One region of the Shewanella sp. HL-SH2 genome, then DNA from elsewhere that is predicted to be linked to it. Evidence: predicted binding sites of a transcription regulator. Region 1 holds the regulator's gene; each other region holds the start of a gene.
What was found. The regulator MetJ, encoded in region 1, represses methionine synthesis genes. The targets are predictions, from matches to a motif close to TAGACGTCTAGACGTCTA.
Positions count from the first base shown of each region.

Region 2: a site for MetJ is predicted at 1,980-1,997, ahead of metH (methionine synthase). Genes of this name have one in related genera too.
Region 3: a site for MetJ is predicted at 1,629-1,646, ahead of msrA (peptide-methionine (S)-S-oxide reductase MsrA). Genes of this name have one in related genera too.

Region 1 covers NZ_CP195035.1:4,271,672-4,275,965, reverse strand. The annotation lists gene ACRWP9_RS18815 (LON peptidase substrate-binding domain-containing protein) at 1-421, shown strand, start outside; gene ACRWP9_RS18810 (pseudouridine synthase) at 465-1,406, shown strand; gene ACRWP9_RS18805 (sulfite exporter TauE/SafE family protein) at 1,431-2,162, opposite strand; gene metJ (met regulon transcriptional regulator MetJ) at 2,336-2,650, opposite strand; gene metB (cystathionine gamma-synthase) at 2,858-4,030, shown strand; gene ACRWP9_RS18790 (bifunctional aspartate kinase/homoserine dehydrogenase II) at 4,052-4,294, shown strand, end outside.
Region 2 covers NZ_CP195035.1:3,940,538-3,944,831, forward strand. The annotation lists gene ACRWP9_RS17240 (FecCD family ABC transporter permease) at 1-39, opposite strand, end outside; gene ACRWP9_RS17245 (ABC transporter ATP-binding protein) at 36-899, opposite strand; cobalamin riboswitch at 1,065-1,213, opposite strand; gene ACRWP9_RS17250 (histidine phosphatase family protein) at 1,184-1,939, opposite strand; gene metH (methionine synthase) at 2,132-4,294, shown strand, end outside.
Region 3 covers NZ_CP195035.1:2,546,852-2,551,145, reverse strand. The annotation lists gene ACRWP9_RS11040 (thiamine pyrophosphate-dependent dehydrogenase E1 component subunit alpha) at 1-257, opposite strand, end outside; gene astE (succinylglutamate desuccinylase) at 424-1,467, opposite strand; gene msrA (peptide-methionine (S)-S-oxide reductase MsrA) at 1,671-2,150, shown strand; gene trxB (thioredoxin-disulfide reductase) at 2,353-3,306, shown strand; gene ACRWP9_RS11020 (GNAT family N-acetyltransferase) at 3,440-4,069, opposite strand; gene ACRWP9_RS11015 (efflux RND transporter periplasmic adaptor subunit) at 4,249-4,294, shown strand, end outside.

The sequences.
Region 1 (4,294 bases):
TGAACTTCCCTGTTATCGCAGTATTACCGAGTGTGAAATTATCGACTTTCACCAACTAGAAGATAAGTCGCTAAGTATTGTGTTAGAGGGTAAGCAACGCTTAAAAGTATTATCGGCAGCTAAACAGCACAATGGCGTATGGATAGCACGGACTCTTCCTTGTCAGAATTGGCGCCATGAGCCGATAGTGGGTAAGTTTGAAATTATCAGCGCAGCGCTTGAACAGTTTTATGAAGTTAACCCTGATTTACTTGGTTTGTATTCACAAATTCATTTAGAAGATGCGACCTGGGTGAGTCAGCGTTGGTTAGAGGTTTTGCCCATGTATAGTCGTGATAAGTTACGTTTGGTGGATCAGCCCAATTGTCACAAAACCATGGACTTTGTCCTGCAATTACTAAAATCCCATGTTGATGTATAACCTGATAATATAAGGGTATCTATTCGGTACCCTGATAATTTTTATGTCGAAATCTACTCACGAGTCACTTTTACCTACTGGCGCTATTGCGGCGCAGCCATCCTATGTTGTCTTACCTCGCACGAGTGAATCCTCTACAGTTTATCCAACAGTGTTGGCTTTTTTAATTGATAAGTTTCCACAAATATCACCCTCAGCGTGGGATCAACGGATTAAAGAGGGCAAAGTACATTGGCAAGATGGCCAATTAATTGATTGCCAAAGTGAATATGCCGCAACCAAACGGGTTTATTATTATCGTGAAGTTGCAGTTGAAAAAAAAGTGCCTTTTACCGAGCAAATTCTTTATCAAGATGATCATAAAATCATTGTCTATAAACCGCATTTTTTACCGGTTACCCCTGGTGGTAATTATGTGAATGAATGCTTAGTACACCGTTTACGTATTCGCACTGGAATAGACACAATAGCTCCAGCTCATCGGCTTGATAAAGACACCGCTGGCGTGATGTTGATGACGGTAAATCCTGAGACTCGACATGCTTATCATCAACTTTTTCTCGATGATAAAATTAAAAAAACCTACCAAGCAGTGGCCGAGTTACCACAAGACTTCGCCTTAAATCAGATGATGTTGCCATATCATTGGACCATTAAGAATCGGCTAGAACGTGGAACACCTAGTTTTACCATGCAGATTGTTGACGGGCCTAGTAATAGTCATTCTGAGATTACATTGCTCAAAATTAACAATAACCTAGGACTTTTTGAACTGGAACCCGTTACCGGTAAAACCCACCAGTTACGGGTACACATGCAGAGTTTAGGCATGCCTTTATTACATGACCGTTTTTATCCCAGACTGCAGGCTAAAGACGATGATGATTTTGACAAACCATTACAGTTATTAGCGCAGCGTTTGCAGTTTGTTGACCCAATCACTAATGAAGTTAATGATTGGTGCAGTGAAGGACTCACTATGTGATTTAAGCTATGTTAACAAAGGTTTTTAAAGACTATTTAATGACTTTACCGTTAATAGTAGCGCACTTAACGAACACAATATTAAGGTGGCTTTGCGGGTTTTGTTTTTATCGACTTTGCCGACAATGCGCCCTGCTATAACATAGCCTGCGAATACCGATGGAAGCAGCATTAAAGAAAGCCAAATGTGCTTCACTTCAACTAAACCTACAATGGCTAAAATAGCCAGTGCAATCATTGAGCTAAAGATAAAAAAGGCTGATAGTGCCGCCCTAAATTGGCTGGCATCTTTTCCGGCCAGCAAAATAGCCATTGGCGGTCCACCAATGGCGGCAATGTTGCCAAAAATACCTGAGACAATACCCGCAATAAATAAGGTTATCCGATTCACAGGTGCGGACAATTTAAAAACACTCAATAAAACCGCTGTAAATACAATACCCGCAATAGCGAGTCCTAATATGGGTTGGGGGGCGAGCAATAGTAAGCTTGCGCCCAAAAAACCACCCGGAATTCTGCCAAGTAACGCATATTGCAATCCATTAAATTCTAAATGGCTACGCTCTCTGAATAAGGTCATTAGTGAAATTGCAAACCCCATCACAATCACTGGAACGGGCACTAACTGTGGGTCGATAATATACAGTAAGGGACTGGCGACTACGGCTAAACCGAAACCGATTAAGCTTTGGGTTAATGCGCCGCAAAAAATAATAACTGAGGCGAGTAATAACGTGGTGGGATCAATGAATGGCATGCAATGACTCTTAGTAACTAACGTTTTTCAACACAAGCATTTGTATATTGATTGATATCAATTGTTTGATCGTGTCTAAAAACAAAATTCCATCAAGATAACTACCCTGACTAAGCAGGATATTCATCTTGATGGAATGAATAGCAGATGTGAAATGACTTAAAAGTGATTAATTACTCTAAGTCTTCCCATTCAATACCCATTTGGTCCATCAATGCTTTCGCTTCACGCGGAATGCTGTCAGGCTCATCTTTTGATAAGTCATGATCATCGGGCAATGGTTGACCCGTGTAAGCATGTAAAAAAGCTTCGCAAAGTAATTCACTATTTGTCGCGTGACGTAAATTATTTACCTGGCGACGAGTGCGCTCATCGGTCAGTACTTTCAATACTTTTAACGGAATTGAAACTGTGATTTTTTTTACTTGTTCATTCTTCTTGCCGTGTTCGGCATATGGGCTAATATAGTCGCCATTCCACTCAGTCATTAACTCACCCTTTACTTTAAATACGGTGCAGATTTTAAACCCTTAAAGTTTCTAGTCAAATTATTGCTGTGTTTTAGTGCACATTGCAAATAGATTTCTTTATGTTTAGACGTCTAAACGTCTATTTTTGTTGACCTGAGCTGCTCAGTTAGGTAAATTTAGCCATCTAGACATCTCTTTGTGTGTTCGTAATGTTAGGAATCAATCATGACCAAGTCTTGTAAACAACATAGCAATGCTACTGTCGCCGTCCGACAGGGGATTGAAAGTGACACACAACATGGTGCAGTTGTCCCGCCAATTTATTTATCGACCAATTATTCTTTTGATGGCCATAAAAATCCGCGTGAGTTTGATTACAGCCGTTCAGGCAATCCAACACGTTGTATTTTAGGCGAAGCCTTAGCCAAATTAGAGCAAGGGGCTACCGGAGTGATAACCTGTACTGGCATGGCTGCCATTACGCTAGTGACCCATTTATTAGGCCCAGACGATTTATTGGTTGTGCCACATGATTGCTATGGAGGTAGTTACCGTTTATTTACTAACTTGGCCAAAAAAGGTCAGTTTAAATTGGCCGTCGTTGATCAAACCAACGCGGCAGCATTAGCGGAAGCCATTGCCAAAAAGCCTAAAATGGTGTGGTTAGAAACCCCGTCCAATCCATTACTGCGTGTGGTTGATATTGCCGCCATTGCTACTGCAGCAAAAGAAGTTGGCGCATTGGTTACCGTGGATAACACCTTTTTATCACCTATTTTGCAGCAGCCTTTAAATTTAGGGGCTGATATCGTTATCCATTCCACGACCAAATATATCAATGGTCACAGTGATGTGGTTGGCGGCGCTGTTGTAGCTAAAGATCCAGACATCGGCGAGTTACTGCATTGGTGGTCAAACACCTTAGGCTTAACGGGATCAGCGTTTGACAGTTACCTTACTCTGCGTGGTATTCGTACTTTAGCAGTGCGAATTCGTGAACATCAAGCCAATGCCAAACAGATAGTTGATGCGCTATGTCAAAGCCCTGTGGTCGCAAAAGTATATTATCCAGGATTAACGGATCATCCTGGACACGAAATTGCGAAAAAACAGCAAAAAGGCTTTGGCGCTATGCTCAGTTTCGAGCTGAAAGGTGGTGAAGCAGAGGTTGTAGCATTCTTAGATGCGTTAACCTTGTTCAGTGTTGCTGAAAGTTTAGGCGGAGTGGAAAGTTTAATAGCCGTTCCTGCGACTATGACCCATAGAGCAATGGATGCCCAAGCCCGTTTTGAGGCTGGCGTTAAAGATACATTATTGAGACTATCTGTTGGTATTGAAGATGGTGAAGATTTAGTGGCAGATATTAAAGCCGCATTAGCTGCAGTCGCAGCGCTGTAGTTGTCGTTTAAGGAGTAATACATGGCGCGTGGTCATTTACATAAATTTGGTGGTTCAAGTCTTGCAGATGCGGATTGTTATCGCCGAGTCGCCCACATTTTACTGACCCATGGTCACAGCGATGACTTAATTGTTGTTTCAGCGGCAGGTAAAAGTACCAACTTTTTATATAAGCTGCTCAATTTGCGTGAAACCGGTCAGCTATGGCAAGAAGAGCTACAAGTATTAATCGGCTATCAGCAAACCTTAATCGAACAATTATTA
Region 2 (4,294 bases), 330 kb from region 1:
AAAAAATTGGTAGCGACGGTGCTCTTTAACTGGGCTCATGATTGAACCTCGCACTCACTTGAGGTTAATCCATTATCAGCAAGCACTTTCACCTGTTTCTTGGGCACATAACCATAAAAATAATTGATCAGTGGTTTAGTATGTTGCGGATGTTTTTTGACTTCACAGCACACTTCAAATACGTCGCCAATTTGCGCTTCTGTTAGTACCTCAGTTGGACAGCCCTGCGCTACCAGCAGGCCCTTATTGAGTAATAAAAGGTGGTCACACATTGCACTTGCTAGATTTAAATCATGAATAGACGCAATGACCGTAATACCTAAACTTTTCACTAATTCTAAAATTTGAATTTGATAACGAATATCTAAATGATTAGTTGGCTCATCTAAAATAAGTAATTGCGGGCGCTGCACTATCGCTCGAGCAATCAAAGCTCGTTGTTTTTCACCACCCGATAATTGGCCATATTGCAAAAATGCTTTATCAGTTAAGCCTACTTTGTTGATGGCATCATTAATAAGCTGATTATCTTCAGCCGTATAACCATCAAACATACCTTTATGCGGTGTTAACCCCATTGCAATTAACTGACTGGTGTTCATGTCAAAAAATTGCGGAGTATCTTGTTGGACTACGGCAACTTGAGTGGCAAAAGCTTTTCCATGAAATTGACTAATATCTTGACCAAATAAGGATATTGTTCCGCGACTAGGGGTAATGTAGCGATATAAACAGCGCAGTAAACTCGACTTACCCGCACCATTGGGGCCAATAATTCCAAGCATTTTATTGGCTGTAAGGCTAAAACTAATATCAGCTAAAATTTGAGTATCATCATGTCGCCAACTCAGCTGATTAACCACTAAAGCAGGTATCGATGCTGATGAATTAGCGGCCATTAGCGCTTCAACACTTTGGGAATTCACAAATCACGCCCTCGACAATGGCTTGATTTACGATTAAGTAAGCCAAGCATAAACAAGCCGAAGTTAACTAGATGGCTAATAGGGGAAGCACGAACAAGATCAAACATACACGCTCCGCTGAGTATCCCGCTCAGGCGTAAAAATGAATAGTGACAAGCTGGTATCTGACTTTTGCTGGCCACAGACATATAATATGCAGGACAAACAATCACAGTTGCGGGGACAGTTCGGGCTTACCCGATTCCCAATACTCAACACTATATATAACACGGCTCTATTTTGGTGGTTAATGATGGCCAGTTCAATCTAAAACTGATCTTTTCAAAACATAAGCTGCCTTGTGTGGCCATTTGTAAGTCATCTGCATCAATAAATACATCAACTGTCATCAACGCGGCATAGGGTAATTGTAATTGCGTAAACACGCCAGCCTGCCCTTCAGCACCTAACAGTTGTGCCATAATGCAACGCATTACCCCGCCATGGGTCACAACAAGTGCTTGATTGGGTAATTCACTTATCAGAGTTTCATTGGTCAATTTTGCAGAGGCAAAAGACTCATCCTGAACATCACCGTCAATCGAATTCAGCATCTGACTAATAATTTTCACTAATACCTGCTTCACTCGGGCACTAAAATCAACTAAGTGCTCACCTCCTGGTGGCGTGTTCTCATGCAGCCAAGGGTTTGCCCAGTATGCATCTAATTGCGCTTGGTGTAGCTTATATAATGCCTGCCAGGTTTGACCATCCCATTGGCCAAAATCAATTTCTTGTAAACTGTCTAATAGTGTTATGGGCAACTGGTGTTGTTTTGCGATAAGGTCACTAAACACAGCGCAACGCCTCAACGGGGATGAATACACAATAGCAGGGCATAGCGCTAAGCTATTAAAAGCTTGTTGCATTTGTATTTGACCTTGTTCAGACAAGGCTACATCTGTTTTACCGCGCAAGATCTCACCGCCAAGGCAGTGACCATGGCGCAGGAATACCAATTGAAGATGTTTCATGGTTTTCTGCCTTGCCCTGAAGATAACAACTCGCGTATTATGGACGTCTATACGTATAAATGTCCAAACAAAATTCTGTTTGTTGAGAGCCAGCTATTCATTATTTACCCATTAACTCTCAATAAAATAGCTAGTTAGATAAATATGTCACGATTAAGTTAACGTGCCACTGCATTAAAAAGGTAATCAGTTATGACCAAGTCAACTTCCTACACTCAAGTGCTTGAACAACTGACAAACACGCTAAAAGAGCGAATTGTCATTCTCGATGGTGCTATGGGTACCATGATCCAAGACTACAAGTTGGAAGAAGAAGATTACCGTGGTGACAGATTTAAAGACTGGCATTGCGACGTCAAAGGCAACAATGACATGTTGGTCCTTAGCCAACGTCAAATCATTAAAGATATTCATACTAAGTATCTGCTAGCCGGTGCTGACATTATTGAAACCAACACCTTTAACGCTACCACCATTGCTATGGCTGACTACGATATGCAGTCGCTATCGGCTGAAATTAATTTAGAAGGTGCCCGGGTTGCCCGCGAAGCAGCCGATGAAGTGGCCGCGCAAACGGGTTATGCCCGCTATGTAGCGGGTGTGCTTGGTCCAACCAATCGCACCTGCTCAATCAGCCCAGATGTAAACGACCCTAGCTTTCGTAACGTTAGCTTTGATGAGTTAGTTGATGCTTATGTTGAGTCAACCACAGCCTTAATTGAAGGCGGCGCCGACATCATTATGGTTGAAACCATCTTTGATACCTTAAACGCCAAAGCCGCCTTATTTGCCATTGAGAAAGTATTTGATCAACTTGGCGATCGCTTACCAGTAATGATTTCAGGCACAATTACCGATGCATCTGGTCGCACATTGACCGGCCAAACCACTGAAGGTTTTTACAATTCACTGCGTCATATCAAGCCGTTATCTATCGGTCTTAACTGTGCATTAGGCCCAAAAGAACTGCGCCCTTATGTAGAAGAGTTATCCCGTATTGCTGAATGTTTTGTGTCTGCTCACCCAAACGCAGGTTTACCAAACGAGTTTGGCGGTTACGATGAAACTCCAGAGGAAATGGCCGAAATCATTAGTGATTGGGCCCGTGAAGGCATGCTGAATATTGTAGGTGGATGTTGTGGCAGCACACCCGCTCATATCAATACCATACGAGAATCAGTGATCAATCATGAGCCGCGCCAGATACCTGATATTCCGGTGGCTTGTCGCCTATCAGGATTAGAGCCATTAACCATTGATGGTAACTCACTCTTTGTTAACGTCGGCGAACGTGCCAACGTCACCGGCTCAGCTAAATTCTTACGCTTAATTAAAGAAGAAAAATTTGAAGAAGCGTTAGATGTGGTGCGCGAACAAGTTGAAAATGGCGCACAAATCATCGACGTCAACATGGATGAAGGCATGCTAGACGGTGCCGAGTCGATGAAAAAGTTCTTAAACTTAATCGCTTCAGAGCCCGATATTTCCCGCGTACCGATTATGATCGACTCATCAAAATGGGAAGTGATTGAAGCCGGCCTTAAGTGTGTTCAAGGCAAATCTATCGTTAACTCTATTTCGATGAAAGAAGGCGAAGAAGCCTTTATCAAACAGGCTACGTTAGTCAAACGCTACGGCGCGGCAGCCATAGTGATGGCCTTTGATGAAGACGGCCAAGCCGATACCCGTGAGCGTAAAACCCAAATTTGTACCCGTGCCTATCGTTTGTTAGTTGATGTGGTCGGCTTTCCCCCTGAAGACATTATTTTTGACCCGAACATTTTTGCTATTGCTACCGGTATAGATGAGCACGACAATTATGCGGTCGATTTTATCGAATCAATTAAAGACATTAAAGCCACCTTACCCTATGCGATGATTTCTGGCGGTGTGTCAAACGTGTCATTTTCATTCCGTGGCAACAACCCTGTACGTGAAGCGATTCATGCGGTGTTCTTATACCATGCGATTCAAGCGGGTATGGACATGGGCATTGTTAACGCTGGGCAACTAGCCATTTATGATGACATTGATGCCGATTTAAAAGAAAAGGTCGAAAACGTTGTTCAGAACCGGCCCTGCCCGGTTGCTGATTCAACCAACACTGAACAATTATTAGATGTGGCTGAAAAGTACCGTGGCGACGGCACTCAAGTGGCTAAAAAAGAAGATTTAGCATGGCGCAGTTGGCCAGTAGAGAAACGTTTATCGCATGCCTTAGTCAAAGGTATCACCGAATTTATTGATGAAGACACCGAAGCAGCAAGGCTTCAAGCAGCACGTCCACTTGATGTTATTGAAGGGCCGCTGATGGACGGCATGAATGTGGTCGGCGACTTATTTGGTGCTGGTAAA
Region 3 (4,294 bases), 1.7 Mb from region 1:
TCTTCACCGGTACAGGTCATATAAAAGCTAATACGCCCCTGGCGCTGTGCACCTAACATACGTTCATCTAAAACTCGGGTAAATATGCAAGTGTCATAGATTTTCGCCGCTAAATCTTGATCGATAACGGGTAACACTGCGTTTTCGTAAGTGGTGCCATCTGCCTGTAAAACACGCAAAATGGGAATGTGCAATGACGCCTTGTCGAGAAAGCTGACACGATGCACTGTTTCGTTGCTCAGTGGTGCGTTGCTCATAATGTGCTCTTGTTCTTGTGAGATGCTACCTCAAGAGTAGCAGTCTAATTATAGTTTGCCGACAAACATTACGTTAACGTAAACTTCCATACAATAGTTTAGCCAGGCCATTAATGAATTCTTAGTCTGTTAAATTGTATAATTTGCTTTACGCTAACTCAGTAGCCTACTGTACATCTTCATTTGGTGCAGGTACTAGGCACAATACGGTTCGTTGACCTATAGGTACTTTAGCATTAGGAAACACTATCGCCTCGACTTCTTGTTGCACTTTTATCTCAGTGCCTGCCTCTGTTGCAAGGATTTCACCTTGGTTAAATTGGCTAAAATTGGGTGCATCATTAGCAAAGCTGAAAGCAAAATCGTCAGCACTTTTATTAATTGAACGCGATACTTTGTATAAATTCAATGATGCTGAATTATAGTCTGGCAATTTGACTACATCTTGGGTAATTAACGCCGTTAACATTTTGTGGGTATCTTCAAAACGACTCATATCGTTTTCACCAAAAGGCATCACTTTACCCAGCTCGACTGTAAATGCATCGGCCTTGAAGTGCTCAGAAGAGTAATAGCTGAATGTGGTTGTGGGTTCATGGTGAAACAATATGGTGTCAACGCCACATGCAGCTAAAAACATCATTTGCTCACCACTAAACGCTCGACCTGGGCGGTAAGGATAAATAGCAAATTTTTCATGTTTTGATGGGCGTATCGCAGTATGCAAATCGTAATGAATACGTTGACTGCCTGATGCGCCATTATTGAAAAAGTCGGCCACATACTCTTCTAAAGCTTTGGCACGAATACGCTCAGCATTAACTAAACCCTGTCCTTTTGAATGGGCACCGCTAAATAAACGGTTCATATTCTCTTCAAGAAAACGGGTTTTATTGAGTATTGCCGAAGGATTGCCAATTAAAAACAATAGTCGATGTTGAGTAATAATAGTTTCACTCAATAACGACTTTATCAGTTGATTACAAATCTCAATCGGGGCGGTTTCATTACCATGCACAGCACACGACAGTACAATATCTTTTTTAACCGTGGCTGATGAATTTAACGGGGTAAATACAATCACACCAGTATCAAGAATATCAACTTGGGTTTGGTCCCCTAAATGAAAATGGTATTGCTGTGGCAGAGATAGCGGGCTTGCTAAAGTAAAAGCTAGAAAATCTCTGGTGTCCATAAGCGGTAAAGTCAATTTAAGCTCCTTGTTGTTTTTATTATGCAAATCTGGACAGTTTGCTTGTATTTCCTACGTCTAATTCTACCACAAGCCAAACAAAATGAAATTGATCGCCACTAAACTGCAGTTAAAGACGAATCAATGCTTGCAATAATGGTTAAACTTGAACACAATTATAGCCATCTAGACTTCTATTAAAACTTTTGTAAGGGTGTGTCATGGCGTTAGCAACTTTTGGTGCGGGTTGTTTTTGGGGTGTTGAATACTTTTTTCGTGAAATTAACGGCGTAAGTAATGCTACCTGTGGGTATATGGGCGGAAAAGATACTGCAACAACCTATAAAGAAGTTAAAACTGGCTCAACCGGTCATGCTGAAGTCGTTCAAGTTGAATTCGATCCTGCTGTGGTGAGCTATGATGATTTGTTAACTGTTTTTTGGCAAAATCACAACCCGACACAACTGAATATGCAAGGTGGCGATATCGGTAACCAATATCGCAGTACTATTTTCTTCCATGATAAGCAGCAAAAAGCTGAGGCTGAAGCGTCTAAGTTGGCCTTTGCACGTAGTGGCCGTTGGGGACAACGCCATATAGTAACTGAAATAGTGCCTTTACAAACATTTCATATCGCTGAAGATTATCATCAAAATTATTTAGAAAAAAATAATCTGCCTTCGTGTCATATCGCATATTAATGACCTGACAATATCAAGGTGTCTGTTGATTAATACATCACTGACACCATTTATTGACAGATTAGATTGCCTCAATCGATTATCAATCATAACCGCACCCTTTACCCGCTTTGCTAAATTCCCTACAATCCTGCCTAATTGCATTTTTATTGATTGCACTTTTTTTATTACGCAATGTATCGTATCTAATCGGAGAATTAACATGAGTGAAGCTCGTCATAGTAACCTATTGATTTTAGGTTCAGGCCCAGCGGGTTATACCGCTGCAGTATATGCAGCGCGTGCCAACCTAAAACCTGTCATGATCACAGGTATGCAACAAGGTGGTCAATTAACCACGACAACTGAAGTTGAAAACTGGCCTGGCGATGCTGAAGACTTAACCGGTCCTGCACTAATGGAACGTATGCAAAAGCATGCTGAAAAGTTTGATACTGAAATTCTTTTCGATCACATCAACGAAGTGACTTTAACTGAACGTCCATTTCGCTTGAAAGGCGACAATGGCGAATACACCTGTGACGCATTAATTATTGCCACCGGTGCATCAGCTAAATATCTAGGCTTACCATCAGAAGAAGCCTTTATGGGCCGTGGCGTATCAGCTTGTGCTACCTGTGACGGTTTTTTCTATCGCAACCAGAAAGTTGCTGTAGTAGGTGGTGGTAATACTGCGGTTGAAGAAGCGCTGTATTTAAGTAATATCGCCTCAGAAGTTCATCTTATTCACCGTCGTGACAGCTTCCGCTCTGAAAAAATCTTAATTAATCGTTTAATGGATAAAGTGGCTAACGGCAATATCATTCTCCACTTAGATGAAACTCTAGAAGAAGTGGTTGGTGACAACATGGGTGTAACCGGCCTGAAGAAGAAAAGTACCAAAGACGGTTCAATCACTGACTTAGAAGTCGCTGGCGTATTTATTGCCATTGGCCATAGTCCTAATACTGGTATTTTTGCCGGTCAATTAGAAATGAATCACGGTTACTTACAAGTGAACAGTGGTTTACAGGGTAATGCGACCCAAACCAGTATTGAAGGTATTTATGCCTGTGGTGATGTGATGGACCAACATTATCGTCAAGCTATTACTTCTGCTGGTACAGGCTGTATGGCTGCATTAGATGCAGAACGCTACCTAGACGCACTTAAGTAATCATTTCTGTTCGCTTTGATCCTTGGATTGAAGGGCACAATTAAAAATGCCAATCGCAAGATTGGCATTTTTGTATGTAGATCTTTGTCAGTGAGGATAATAATCTTACGTTCGCTGAGGTACTACATCACGGCTATTTGTTAAGCGAAAGACGATAAAAAACCACTTGCTGATTGTCAGGAACATCAGGATGAGCTTGTTTTTTAACAAAGGTCATGCCCAACTTTTTCATAATATTAATTGAGCCAGTATTATCTTCATCGGCTATCGCACTCAATGAAGTGACTTCGGTATGATTCGAAACAAGATCGGAAACGGCCTTGGCCGCCTCAGTGGCGATGCCCTTTCCCCAGGTAGATTGCTTAAAACGCCAGCCGAGCTCAATGTCATGTAAATGAGGATTATCAGTAAAAAAGAACATCGGCCTCACTAAAATCCAACCTAAAAACTGCCCAGCCCGCTCTTCTGTAACTCTGTTGCTCTCAGTAGTAACAAATGCGGCTTTAGCAATAACCTTCCATAAACCATATCCTTTTAGGGGATTATGATAGCGGCGTAGTCTGGGCATAAAGCGTTGTTCAATGTCTTCCATGGTTGTTTTACGCCCACCATTAATGTAACGCATCACGGCTTCATCTTGATCAAGCTCAAACAGTAAGTCTTGTTCATTTAAAGACATTTGTATCAAGCTCAGACGCGCAGTTTCAATAACAGTAGGTACCGATTCGGCGGTGATAGGCTGACAAGCGTGATCATTTTCCATTAATATCTCGTATTTATTCGCTTATTGACACACAAGTTTACACATTGAAATAACACACAAACAACATATAGATTAATATAACCTTAAATATGCTTGGAAACGAAACTGCAACCAGGCTAAAAAGATAAAACTGACAACAATCATTACATAAAAATAATCAGATAAATTGAGGAAGAGTCGTGGCGACAAAAAAACAGATTATATTACCCATAGTTGTCTTAGGAC